2 regions of the Peribacillus sp. NPDC055009 genome follow, and region 2 is predicted to be linked to the other one. Evidence: riboswitches for the same ligand, from Rfam matches in the RefSeq annotation. Region 2 holds a riboswitch; the other holds the start of a gene.
The links. Region 2 has a riboswitch for FMN ahead of ribE (riboflavin synthase). Riboswitches for the same ligand answer to the same signal wherever they lie in the genome.
Positions count from the first base shown of each region.

Region 1: another riboswitch for FMN. It lies ahead of ACWF5P_RS09750 (ECF transporter S component); the one in region 2 lies ahead of ribE (riboflavin synthase).

Region 1 covers NZ_JBSGVZ010000004.1:293,701-300,401, forward strand. Annotated here, with positions in the region: gene sigX (RNA polymerase sigma factor SigX) at 69-629, shown strand; gene ACWF5P_RS09740 (hypothetical protein) at 595-1,818, shown strand; gene serA (phosphoglycerate dehydrogenase) at 1,951-3,525, opposite strand; FMN riboswitch at 3,866-4,001, shown strand; gene ACWF5P_RS09750 (ECF transporter S component) at 4,167-4,748, shown strand; gene ACWF5P_RS09755 (ferredoxin) at 4,872-5,120, opposite strand; gene ACWF5P_RS09760 (helix-turn-helix domain-containing protein) at 5,411-6,472, shown strand; gene ACWF5P_RS09765 (RecQ family ATP-dependent DNA helicase) at 6,475-6,701, shown strand, end outside.
Region 2 covers NZ_JBSGVZ010000006.1:175,442-182,142, forward strand. Annotated here, with positions in the region: gene ACWF5P_RS12040 (ATP-binding protein) at 1-68, shown strand, start outside; gene ACWF5P_RS12045 (DEAD/DEAH box helicase) at 116-1,252, shown strand; gene megL (methionine gamma-lyase) at 1,465-2,640, shown strand; gene ACWF5P_RS12055 (TspO/MBR family protein) at 2,637-3,374, opposite strand; FMN riboswitch at 3,577-3,707, shown strand; gene ribE (riboflavin synthase) at 3,853-4,491, shown strand; partial or broken gene ribB (3,4-dihydroxy-2-butanone-4-phosphate synthase) at 4,510-5,148, shown strand; gene ribH (6,7-dimethyl-8-ribityllumazine synthase) at 5,226-5,696, shown strand; gene ACWF5P_RS12075 (DHH family phosphoesterase) at 6,091-6,701, shown strand, end outside.

The DNA of each region.
Region 1 (6,701 bases), on a different contig from region 2:
TAAAAGCCGAAGTATGTAACTTTTATTTAGGATTGACGACTATATTTATGAACGGATGTGGGGAAATGATGGATTCCGTTTTCCACGATCTTTATGAGAAATATCATCAGGAAATTTATCAATTCATTTTTTATATGACCAAGAATCGAGAAACGGCTGAGGACCTTGTTCAGGAGGTCTATATCCGGGTGATGAAGGCGTATGAACGCTTCGAAGGAAAGAGCAGTGAAAAAACGTGGATGTATTCGATTGCTAGAAATGTGACGATTGATTATTTTCGGAAACAAAAAGGGTGGAAAGACAAAATCTTCCCCAACTTTGATTGGGATAGGCAATTGATAAAAGATAAAGAACCCATTCCCGAAGAAGTGGCTATCATGAACGATGAAATCCAAGATATTTATCAATGCCTAAACCGGTGTACCACGAATCAAAGATCCGTCATCATTTTACGATATATTCAGGGATTGTCCATTACGGAAACTGCTGAAGTATTGAATTGGAGTGAAAGTAAGGTAAAAACAACCCAGCACCGTGCTTTGAAGGCTATTAAAAAGTTGATGGAGGATTTATCAGGAAAGGAGGGCCACCGCATTGAGAAGGTCCCGTTGGAAAGAAAGCGAAATTGAAGACTTGCTCCGAGAGCTTCCGAAATTTAAAGATGACCGAACCAAGGCAGAGGTGTTTGCGAGAATACATGATAAAAAGAGAAAGAAACACTGGATACCTCTAATTGCGGGTGTTGCCTCCTTATTCTTAATGGTTGTTTTGGCATCATCGTTAATTATCGAAAAAAAAGGAACGACAAGTCAAGAGGACAGCGGCAGTAGTGGGAAATTATCTCTATCTGAAAATAAGGAAACGGCAGATCATGAACGGCAGGATGCAAGCAACAAAGAAATTCCTCCAGAAGATAAACAGGATTATCAAGAGTTTTCGAGTAAGCAAGCAAAAATTGAATCTAAAGACGAGGTTTCAGAAATGGAACCCGGAAAAGGGAAAAAGGAAAAAAACTTTGCACAAGCGATTTATCAAAATGACCTTAACGATGCATCGATCATTACGATGGGGATCCCAGATGATCAAATGAATTTCATCGTTCCCATTTCAATTAAACTCAAACATTACGATCAAAGTGATACATTGAAACAGTTAGTTAATCAAATGTCCGATATCAATGAAGAGCAATATGGGCTATCTGATTATTTTCCACTTGATATAAAGATTAGCCAAGGAAACGATACGGCCACTGCTCATATTGACTTTCAAGAAAAAAGCCAACTATTGGATGAAGATACACTTTTTCTCCATTCGTTGGAGGAAACTCTTTCCTATAATAATATAGAGAAAATGACATTTTCTACAGATGGTGAGCAAGGTGCCATGTTTGCGCATGCGGGATATTTAAAGGAGTTGGATATACCTCATCAAAAAAATCGCACATACCTGCTTTACCAGAAGGATGAGTCCTCCCCAAGGTTTCTTGTTCCAAGCAATATGGGATATCAGGACTTTGATGAAGCGCTGCAGGCTGGAAAAGGGGAGGCAGACATCGAGGGAATTTCACCTGCAATCCCGCCTGACCTGAAATGGGAAAGGATAAGCTCGAATGGAGATCTTGTGATCATTCAATTATCAGATCAAGCTGCTATTGAAAATAGTGAGGAATCCCTTCAAGCTTTAGAAGCCATCCTCTTCATAGCTAAGGATTTTGGTTTTGAAAAAGTGAAGTTTGAAAATGCTCCAATTGAAGAGGTAGGCCAGCTGAATTTAACTGAAGACATATTGGTGCCCAAAGCTCCGAACCAAGTGAATTGATGCAGCGGGCTTAGGTTTAATAAATATGAAGGTTTTTCATATGATGGTGTGTTATAAACACACTGTCCATGGTAAGCAAAAGCCCCTTGCATTTACAGAAAAAGTGCCCGCGCTGACGGGCACTTTTTTGTCTTATAATGAAATACGGGCCATGAATGTAATTTCTTCTGTTTCCATTAAAAATTGTTTCATGTTATCCTCCAATGGTAAATCAAAGCTCAAAACCATGATGGCTTCCCCGCCAGCTTCTTTACGGCCAACCTGCATGGTGGCGATATTCACTCCGTGATCACCCAGGACCTTACCTACGTTACCGATTACACCAGGTTTATCGGTATGCTGGATATAAAGTAAATTCGGTTCTGGATGAAAGTCGATTTTGAAACCATTCAAACTTACAATTCGAGAACCGTAATTTTCGATATAGGTCCCACTGATTGTTAATTCACGGTGGTCACCTTTTACTTTAAGGCTGATCAAATTCGAGTAACCTAAAGAGTCCGTAGAGATTTTTTCACCAACGGTTATGCCACGCTCTTTTGCGATCAACAAGGCATTCACTTCATTTACAGATGCATCGACTCTTGATCTGAAAAAGCCGGAGATTAGACTTTTTGTAAGAATCGCTGTATCGAAATCCAATGATTCTCCGGCATACGTAACGGAGATCTCCTGAATTCCTTCATTCATGCACTGAGAAGCAATGGATCCCATTTGCTGAACAAGTTGATAGAATGGCTGTACCTTTTCAAAAACTTCTTTAGATATGGCTGGCAGGTTGATCGAACTTGAGACTGGATTTCCTTCGAAATAGGTCAATACCTCCTGGGCAACCTGTACGGCAACATTTAATTGGGCTTCTTTAGTTGAAGCACCCAGATGAGGTGTAGCAATGACGCTATCCAGTTCAAGCAGTTTATGGCCAATTGGAGGTTCTTCGACGAAAACGTCCAGTGCCGCCCCTGCGACATGTCCTTGAACTAACATTTCATATAAATCATCTTCGTCCAGAATACCGCCCCGGGCGCAGTTAAGTACATAAACCCCTTTTTTACAGGTAAGCAGTTTTTCTTTATTGATTAATCCTCTAGTTTCTTTCGTAAGTGGTGTATGAACAGTAATGATGTCTGCTTTAGGAAGCAATTCATCTAACGGCAGGGCAGTTACGGACATTTTCTTTGCACGATCGACAGTAAGGAACGGGTCATAGACAATGACATCCATGCCGAATACCTTAGCGCGTTTGGCAATTTCCCCTCCGATACGTCCAAAGCCAACTATTCCTAATGTTTTACCACGAAGTTCAGTACCCGTATATGAAGAACGTTTCCACTCCCCATTCTTCAGTGAAGCATAAGCTTGCGGAATGTGGCGCATTAATGAAGCCATCATGGCGAATGTATGTTCAGCTGTTGAAATGGTGTTGCCGTCAGGTGCGTTAACCACGACAATCCCGCGTTTTGTCGCCGAGGGGATATCTATGTTATCAACACCGACACCAGCGCGTGCTATAATTTTTAGCTGCGGCATACGGTTCATTAAATCCTCTGAAACCTTCGTAGCACTTCTTACAAGAATTGCATCAATCTGATCAAGTTCGTTTGCAGCTTCCTCTACGGTCTTTTGAATGAGATGAATATTGGATGCCTCAGATAGCGGTCCGAGTCCTTCTGGTTTAATGGCGTCTGCTACTAAAATCCGATACACGACTTAACACCTTCCTAGGAAAAAAATTATCTTAAATTTCAGTTAATTTTACAATTGAAATGCTGAATATGTCAATTTGGCTTAACTGGATGTAAGCGCTTAATAGAATGGTGATCTTCTGATCATCTGTTTAATGTCGCGATATAAATGGCTTTATCAAGGATTGAATAGTATAAAAAAAATTTTCATTATTTCGAATTTTCATTTTTGTATCCACTATTTATTTTAAGCCATTCACTGTGACGATCGATAATCATCCTGAATGAATCAACTGAGAAAAAAAGTGCTATCAAAAAACAGGTAATTCAGATATAATGGAAAGTATAAAAAAATTTTATAGATCTATCTTCGGGGCGGGGCGCAATTCCCCACCGGCGGTGATGAAGAGTTTCTTCTTCTAAGCCCGCGAGCCTTACAAGGCAGGATTTGGTGCAATTCCAAAGCCGACAGTATAGTCTGGATGGGAGAAGATGGAGGTTCCTGAGTGCGTTTCAACAGTTATTTGCTGAACGTTTGTTTGATGTAACCTTTAATTTATCCCTTTAATTCTATTGGAATTAAAGGTTTTTTTATTGAACATCAACATATTTTGGAACCCTAACCTCTTTTTCAGGTAGATCGGAAAAGAAGGAGAGAGACCTATGAAAAAGAACAAAGTGAAAAAAACGGTCACACTTGCCATGATGGGAAGCATTTCTTATTTATTGATGCTTTTAAATTTCCCGTTTCCGGGATTCCCGCCTTTTCTCAATGTTGATTTTAGCGACATACCAGCACTGATGGCGGCATTGATTTTCGGACCGATGGCTGGAATTCTAGTCGAGTTCATTAAGAACCTATTGGATTTAGTCATGACAGGGACCTTGACTGCTGTACCTGTGGGGCATATTGCTAACTTCATAGCCGGAATACTGTTTGTCTTGCCGACTTATTATGTATTTCAGAAAATCAATTCAAAAAAAGGGATGACATTCGCTTTACTTGCGGGAACAGTTTCCATGGCAGTATTCATGAGTGTTTTAAACTATTATGTCTTCTTACCGGCTTATACCTTCTTTATGGGATGGGATGCAATGTCGGCACCCGAGTCAAGAGAGCTCGTTACGACGGCAATCTTGCCTTTCAATGTGATAAAAGGCGTACTCATCACATCCGTATTCATGTTGCTGTTCATTAAATTACAGACATGGATCAATAAACAAACATTATATAAGAATGCTTAATGGCATTAACGATAGAAATAAAAAAACAACCGGATATTTGTATTCGGTTGTTTTTTTATGCCTGTTTCATTTTGGAATGGGATGGCAAAAAAAAGCCATTTTCGATTGAAAATGGCTTGTACGTTATTCGAATTTAAGTGCATCTCCGTCAAATGCCTCGTCAGCAACTTTAATAGAATCCGTTGGGCATCCTTCAAATGCATCCATCATGTCATCTAAAAGTACATCAGGAATTTCAACGATTCCCTCGTTATCGTCAAGGGTAACAAATGCAATCCCTTCGTCATCGTAATCATATATATCTGGTGCCGCTGCTCCGCAAGCTCCACAAGCTATGCATGTTTCTTTATCCACAATAGTAAATTTAGCCATGAATATAACCCCTCCTAAGTTGATTGACAACTGATAATCTTTTTATTTCAGATTATTATCTCTTTCTTATTGTAAGACCGAATGCCAAACTTTTCAATAGAAATTGTATTGATAATAACTATCATGTAGCACAATGTCAACGGAAAACATCGAAATACTTAACTTGGTTCTTTCCATGATTCGTCATTTAGTCACATAATTTTCCTTGTATTCATCAATAATAACGGCGATTTTTGCAGTTATTTGTTACAATGGGTTTATTGGTTAAATGAAACAAGGATGTGAGTCCCATGAATAATTATCTACAGGCCATCATTCTATATGCGATAAAAAAATTTCAAGGCGAACGCTCCATTTATGCTATATACCATATGCTGCAAGGGAAGAAATCGTCACAAACAATCCAGGATGCCCATTTATTCGGGCTAACGGATATTTTTGGGACAATACCTCGATTTACCCGTCAGCAATTAAATCAAAACATTGAACATTTACTTAAGCATGACTTGATTAAATTAACGGATAAACCAGATGCATATGAAATTAGTATGCAAGGTGAGGGAATGTTAGTCGATTACTTTAAAAATAATCCTTTTCCGGCGTATATTAATGGTTGGAAATATCACAATATCACCCCGGTTTTCTGGGGAAGGTTAAACTTACTCATTCAAACCATATCCCATATTGTCCACAATGAAAGACGTTTTTATCCGATACAAAGAAATCCCAAAATCCAATTCTTCGTAAAGGAATTTTTACATGCCAATCGTCAGGATCGAGCATTGATTGCCCAACATCTATATGATGAACTGATATCCCTTTTAGAAAGTCAAAGTGATATGAAACGAGACATATTCATTTTGAAAATAACCGGGATCAACAGGATTGGACTTACGTTTGAACAGATTGCAAAAAGGAAGGATGTAGAAGAAGAGTATGTCCGCTTTACATTCCTTGACTCATTGCATCAAATGCTTGCTGAAATGGAAACGGGAAAGGATTACCCTCTCTTGTCCACATTAACAAATGATTGGAAAAGTAGTGGGAATCCTCATTTGACACAATCTACACAGGCTACTTTACGATACATCCATGAAGGGAAAAGTCTGGGTGAAATTGCTGAAATCCGCAGATTGAAAGTCAACACCATCGAAGATCACCTCGTAGAAATTGTCTTATCGGACAAGAGTTTTCCGATTTCAGATTATGTGAATATCGAGGATGAGAGGAAAATTGCTGAAGCTATTAAGGAACTTGGAACAAAAAAGCTTAAAGCAATCAAGCAGATGGTCGATAATAAAGAGATAAGCTTTTTCCAAATAAGACTTGTACTTGCGAAAATAGGTGAGTGATGATGAATATAGAACGAGTCCTCAAAGAAAAATTCGGTTTTGATGAATTCCGTCCTGGACAAAAGGAAGTGGTTGAATCATTGATGTCCGGCAATCATACCTTAGCGATGCTACCGACCGGATCAGGTAAATCATTATGCTACCAGCTGCCGGCTTATCTTTTAAATAAGACTGTCCTAATTGTCTCCCCATTATTATCATTAATGCAGGATCAAGCAGATCAGCTGAA
Region 2 (6,701 bases):
TTGAAAGTGAGATAAACAAAGGGACGACGGTTACAATTCGCATTCCGTTGGCTACTGGACAAGAATAAATGGTACTATGAAAGATAGGAAAAGTTTTATATTAAAGGAGAACGATATGAGCGAATTACCCGCATTAATAAACGATAGAAAACCATATATACAAGAGGTCTGGAAAAAGTCCGGATTCGGACAACTTACCCCGATTCAAACGAAAGCAATTCCCGTGATTGTCGAGGGAAAAGATATCATGGCCGAATCACCGACAGGTACAGGGAAAACATTAGCATATTTACTGCCATTGCTGGAAAAGATAGATCCTGAAAAAAAATCGCCCCAAGCTTTGATTTTGGCATCATCACGAGAACTGGTCATGCAAATCAATGAAGAAATTCGCATTTGGTCAGAGGGAAGCGGCATTACGGGCGCAGCATTCATCGGTGGTGCAAATGTGAAAAGGCAATTGGACAAACTGAAGAAGCGTCCACAGGTGATTGCTGGAACACCGGGACGGATTTACGAATTGATTGCCCAAAAGAAATTGAAAATGCACGAAGTTAAGACGATAGTACTTGATGAAGGTGACCAATTGATCACTCCGGAGCATATGGGAACGATCAATAATATTATCAAAACAACGCTAAAAGACCGGCAAATCATGGTGTTTTCAGCGACCCTGCCGGAGGAAACGGAAAAAGCGGCCAGGGGATTCATGAATGAACCCGAAATGATCAAGGTTGATAAGCATGAAAAAATGGAATCAAAGGTGGACCATCTTTACTTTGTTGTTGAGAGACGGGAAAAGTCCAAGATTCTAGAGAAAATCACAAGACTTAAAGATGTGAAGGCCCTTGCCTTCCTGAATGATATAGCAGAGCTGAGCGTCTTACATGAAAAGCTGAGCTATAAAGGTATTGAAATGGGCGTGCTTCACGGCGAATCCAATAAGGTCGACAGGGAGAAAGCGCTGCGCAAGCTTCGTTCCGGAAAATCCCCGATGCTGATAGCAACGGATGTAGCGGCAAGGGGGCTAGATATAAAAGGCCTTACTGCGGTCGTTCATATTGATATGGCTGACAACATCGAACAATATATCCATAGATCGGGTAGAACTGGGCGTGCAGGTGCAGATGGCACTGTCATTTCAATCGTAACGGAAAGAGAAGAGCGAGAGTTGAAAAAAATGGCTCGTGAACTAGAGCTGCCATTAACGAGAGTAACCTTCTATGGTGGAAACATCGTAGTCGATGAATGATTCGGAAAAAGGGACGGCCATGGCGGCTGTCCCTTTTTTACGAATGCCCGGGTAAATCCATCTGAACTTGTTCATCTATTGCCCTACGGAAATCATATCATCTTTACTAAATTCAGGGGTTCATTTATAGGTGATGACCATGAATGAAAACGCTTCCTTTATATAGGTTTTTGACATATGATAGCAATAGACATAGGTTAGGAGGAGACGGTATGACAGGAAAGTATAAAAAGTTTGAAACGGCAGTCATCCATGAAGGATATGACTCAAAGAAGCATTTAGGAAGCTTGGCAACACCCTTATTTCAAACCTCAACATTCACTTTCGAAAATGCCGAGCAAGGGGAGAGGCGTTTCGCCGGTATGGAAGATGGATATATATATTCACGACTTGGAAATCCAACGGTACATGTGCTTGAAGAAAAGATTGCCGCTTTGGAAGGCGGGGAAGCTGGCCTTGCTTTCGGTTCAGGCATGGCCGCCGTTTCAGCTGTGCTTTTTGCGTTAACGAAAACAGATGATCATATCCTATGCTCACAGGGGTTATATGGTTGTACATTTGGCCTTCTGCAGCTTATGAAAAATAAATACCGCATCACTCATGATTTTTGTGAGATGGATACAGAAGAACAGGTAAGGAAAATGATTCGGCCTGAAACGACCTGCATCTATGTAGAAACCCCGATCAATCCGACAATGAAAATGATTGATTTACAGATGGTGGTGAAAGTTGCGAAGGAACATAATGTGACGGTCGTAGTGGATAATACGTTTTCGACGCCATATCTACAGAGACCGCTTGAGTATGGCTGTGATATCGTCCTTCATAGCGCTACTAAATATCTTTGCGGGCATGGGGATGTCGTTGCAGGACTTGTCGTAGGTAAGAAGGAATTCATGAATCAGGTAGCAGGGACTACACAGAAGGATATCGGTGGAATCATTTCACCTTTCGATGCCTGGTTACTATTGCGGGGGTTAAAGACCTTGCCTGTCAGGATGGACCGTCATTCGGCCAATGCAATGGAAATCTTTCATGAACTTAAGAAACATCCAAAAGTGAAAAAGGTATATTATCCAGGTGATGAAGCTTCACCGGATCATTATATAATGCAAAAACAGATGAAACATGGCGGCGGCCTTATCTCTTTCGAATTGCATGGCACAAAACAGGATGCACAGGAATTCCTAAATAAATTGAAACTAATCAAAATTGCCGTAAGTCTTGGGGATGCCGAAACATTGATCCAGCATCCCGCTACCATGACGCACTCTGCAGTTCCTGATGATTCACGGAAACAAATGGGCATCAGTGACCAGCTGGTCCGTCTCTCAGTTGGCCTAGAAGCTTGGCAGGATGTCTGGCAAGATCTTCAGCAAGCATTTTAGGCTACCATATTCCTTCTACTTTTAATGAAGATGGTGATGGATACGATAAAAGTGATGACAGCCAGTATATAAGAAATGTCCGTAATTACCGGATAGGCGGAGCTATTTCGTATCCCGATGCCTATGAACGCCCAAACGAATACGAGAGGATAGCACCAATCCCGGTTTTTACCTGCAAAGACAAAAGCCAGGATTGTTGCTGCAATCAGCAGGACGATCGTCCAGGTTGAACTGGAAACCCCAAAACCGTCCCATTTGATATACGTGAGGTAATAAGAAATGTCAGCGATCGTTGCAACACTTACCCAGCCTGTATAAACGGAAAACGGAAATAGGTCGAAAGACTCATGCTTCACTTTTTTTACGTTAGTATAAATGACCATTAAAGTAGCCAAAAGAGCAATGATAATGAATACGGATAACAAAAAGTGCTCATAGTGCCAAGCCAAAAGCCAAGCGCCATTCAAGACACAGCTTAAAGCGAACCAAGGGAAGGATGCCTTATAAGCAGGGCTGTTTTGGTGTTTGCTTAAAAACTGCCTGAATACCCAGATGGCGAGCAGGAAATAGATCAAGCCCCATATGGAAAATACATATCCTGCAGGAGTGAAAAGGACATCAAGTTTATCGGAAATCTCTCCTGATGTCTGGCCGTTCAATGGCAGGTAATTAGCTGAAAAATTCATCGTGACGACGAACAGATAGAAAATCAAGTTGATGATGGAAATAAGCATAAGGCTTCCTCCTTATATGAATTGTGATCCTCTAACCCTATTCCACATATTTAGCCTGATTAACCTCTTTGGAGCACATCGGGGACTTTGGAGGTCGTTTTTCCATAAAGAGAGGAAGTTTCTGTAACAATTGAACCATTTAAGGTTAGAAATTTTACATCTTCACTTTATGGTGATAAAATATTCAAAGATTCATATTATTTTAGTCCTTCGGGGTCGGGTGAAAATCCCAACCGGCGGTGATGAAGAAATTCTAAGCCCGCGAGCCTGTTAAAGGCAGGATTTGGTGAGATTCCAAAGCCGACAGTAAAGTCTGGATGGGAGAAGGACGTGTGGAACCCAAGTGTATACGTACGCCTAATTTTTCAAAAATGAAAATGTTAGGCTTTTTAGGTATACAATTTTTTCACTCATTTCTCCTGCTAACTCCTTAGGTCATCCTAAGGGGTTTTTTATATTTTATAAAAGGGGGAAAAACATGTTTACGGGAATCATTGAGGATATCGGTACCGTTCATTCCATGAACAAAGGAAAAAGCAGTATGGAGTTATCGATTCGTTCTGAAAAAATCCTTGAAGATGTTCATCTGGGGGATAGTATTTCAGTAAACGGGGTCTGCTTAACGGTAACGTCCTTCACTAAAAGTTTGTTTACGGTCGACGTGATGCCGGAAACGGTCAAAGCTTCCTCGATACGGACATTGAAATTGGGATCACCTGTGAATCTTGAACGAGCCATGAGTGCACAGGGAAGGTTTGGCGGTCATTTTGTTTCAGGTCATATCGACGGAACCGGAACGATCATCAAAAAAGAACGGAAAGAAAATGCCGTTTATTATGTAATCCAATTGGAAGAGGGGCTCAGTGCCTTTTGCATTCCAAAAGGATCCGTGGCCATTGATGGAACGAGCTTGACGATATTTGGGATCGAAAGGAACCTATTGACTGTATCACTGATTCCATTGACTCATCAGGACACCATATTGGGACAAAAAGCGGCTGGCGATATCGTTAACATCGAAAACGACATGATAGGGAAATATATAATACATCAAATGAAAAATGGCAATCCAAAACCAGGACTGAATTTAGAGTTTTTGGCAGAGCATGGATTCTAATAAAAGGGCGGTGTAATGATGTTCCATACAATAGAAGAAGCGATAGAAGATTTGAAGGCAGGCAAGGTAGTAATCGTATCCGATGATGAAGACCGTGAAAATGAAGGGGATTTTGTAGTGCTGGCCGAAAAGGCGACACCGGAAGCGATTAATTTCATGGCGACTCATGGACGTGGTTTGATATGTACAACCATCACTGAAGAACTGGCAGCGAAATTGAAACTGCATCCTATGGTTGGAGAAAATACCGATCATCATGGCACTGCTTTTACGGTAAGTGTCGATCATAAAAGCACCTCTACAGGAATCAGTGCTTTTGAAAGGTCCTTAACCATCCTTGAGCTTCTTAATGAAGATTCGGTCGCTGAAGATTTCCAAAGGCCTGGTCACACTTTTCCGATAGTCGCAAAAGAAGGCGGCGTATTAAGGAGGGCGGGACATACAGAGGCATCGGTGGACTTGGCGAAGTTATGCGGTGCCGCTCCAGCTGGTGTCATTTGTGAAATCATGAATGAAGATGGATCGATGGCCCGGGTATCCGATTTAGAAGTCATCGCTGATAAATTCAACCTGAAGTTCATTACGATAGCCGATTTGATTCGGTATCTTCAACAAAATGATACTATCGGGAACCAGGAGCTTGAACTGAACATCCCGAAAGCTTGAGGATTTAAGTAATTACATCTTACAGAACAAAAAATTATATTGTTTTTTAAAATTAGGAGGAATTGGACATGGGGAAAACTATTGAAGCACAATTAATCGGATCAGGATTGAAAGTCGGTATCGTGGTAGGAAGATTTAATGAGTTTATCACAAGCAAGCTTTTAGGAGGGGCATTGGATGGCCTTAAGCGTCATGGCGTTGATGAGAATGATGTTGACATCGCTTGGGTCCCGGGTGCTTTTGAACTACCGTTAATTGCAAAAAAACTTGTGAATACAGGTAAATATGATGCGGTAATCGGTCTTGGAACGGTAATCAGGGGTGCCACTTCACATTATGATTATGTCTGTAATGAAGCGGCTAAAGGCATGGCTTCCGTTTCCTTGGAAACGGGTGTACCGGTTATCTTCGGTTTGCTGACAACTGAAAATATTGAACAAGCGATTGAACGTGCAGGAACAAAATCAGGTAACAAAGGCTATGAAGCGGCCGTTAGTGCAATTGAAATGGCCAACCTTGGAAAATTGATTGAACAGTGATTTGGTATAAGGAAGCCGCAGGGAATAACGTCCCTGCGGCTTTTTTTGATGTACCGGATCATTTGTCGGATTGGGTCTGGCTTTTTAAACCATTAAGCAATTCTTCAAAGTTCGTAAAATTCCTAGCCATTTGATCGATTAGTGAATGCTGATCTTCACCACTCACAGCAACCTCTTCAATGGAAAAACCTCGACTTCAAAGTAATGGACGTTATAAATTATGGAAAATAAAGAATCATCAGGGGATTTTTCGAAAAAAAAAACGAACAAAAGCATCACGTAATGGAAGCATGATAAAATATGCGGATATGATTATGCTACAATTGTAAAGATTGCAATTGAAATTCATGTCTTTAGGGAAAAGTAAATTTATTAGTTACTAGGAGGGGTTTGTGTGTACCATCTCTTTACACATAATGATTTAGATGGAGTCGGCTGCGGCATTATAGCTAAGCTGGCCTTCGGAGAAGAAGTAGTGGTAAGTTATAATTCAATTGGTCGCCTTAATCAGAACGTAGGAGCATTTCTTGAGCAGGCCAAGCTTGAAGATACATTGATCGTTACTGATCTATCGGTTGATGAAGATAACGAAAAAATGATTACTCAGTTTGTAGAAGATGGAGGCAAAGCGCTGCTGATCGATCATCATAAGTCAGCATTGCATTTGAACGAACATGATTGGGCATCTGTAACTGTCGAACAGGAAGATGGTAAACAGACGGCAGCGACATCATTATTCTATCAGTATGCAGTTGAAAATAAATACCTGGAACCTTCAAGCATTGTCGCTGAATTCGTTGAATTGGTCCGACAATACGATACTTGGGAATGGGAAGTCAATAAAAATACAACGGCAAAACGATTGAATGACCTGTTTTTCATGATTCCGATAGAGGAATTCGAAATGAAAATTGCAAATAAGCTGTCTACGGCTGAAAGTTTTACTTTTGACGAAGTGGAGCAAACCCTTCTGAATGTTGAAGAGAGTCGGGTAGATCGGTACAT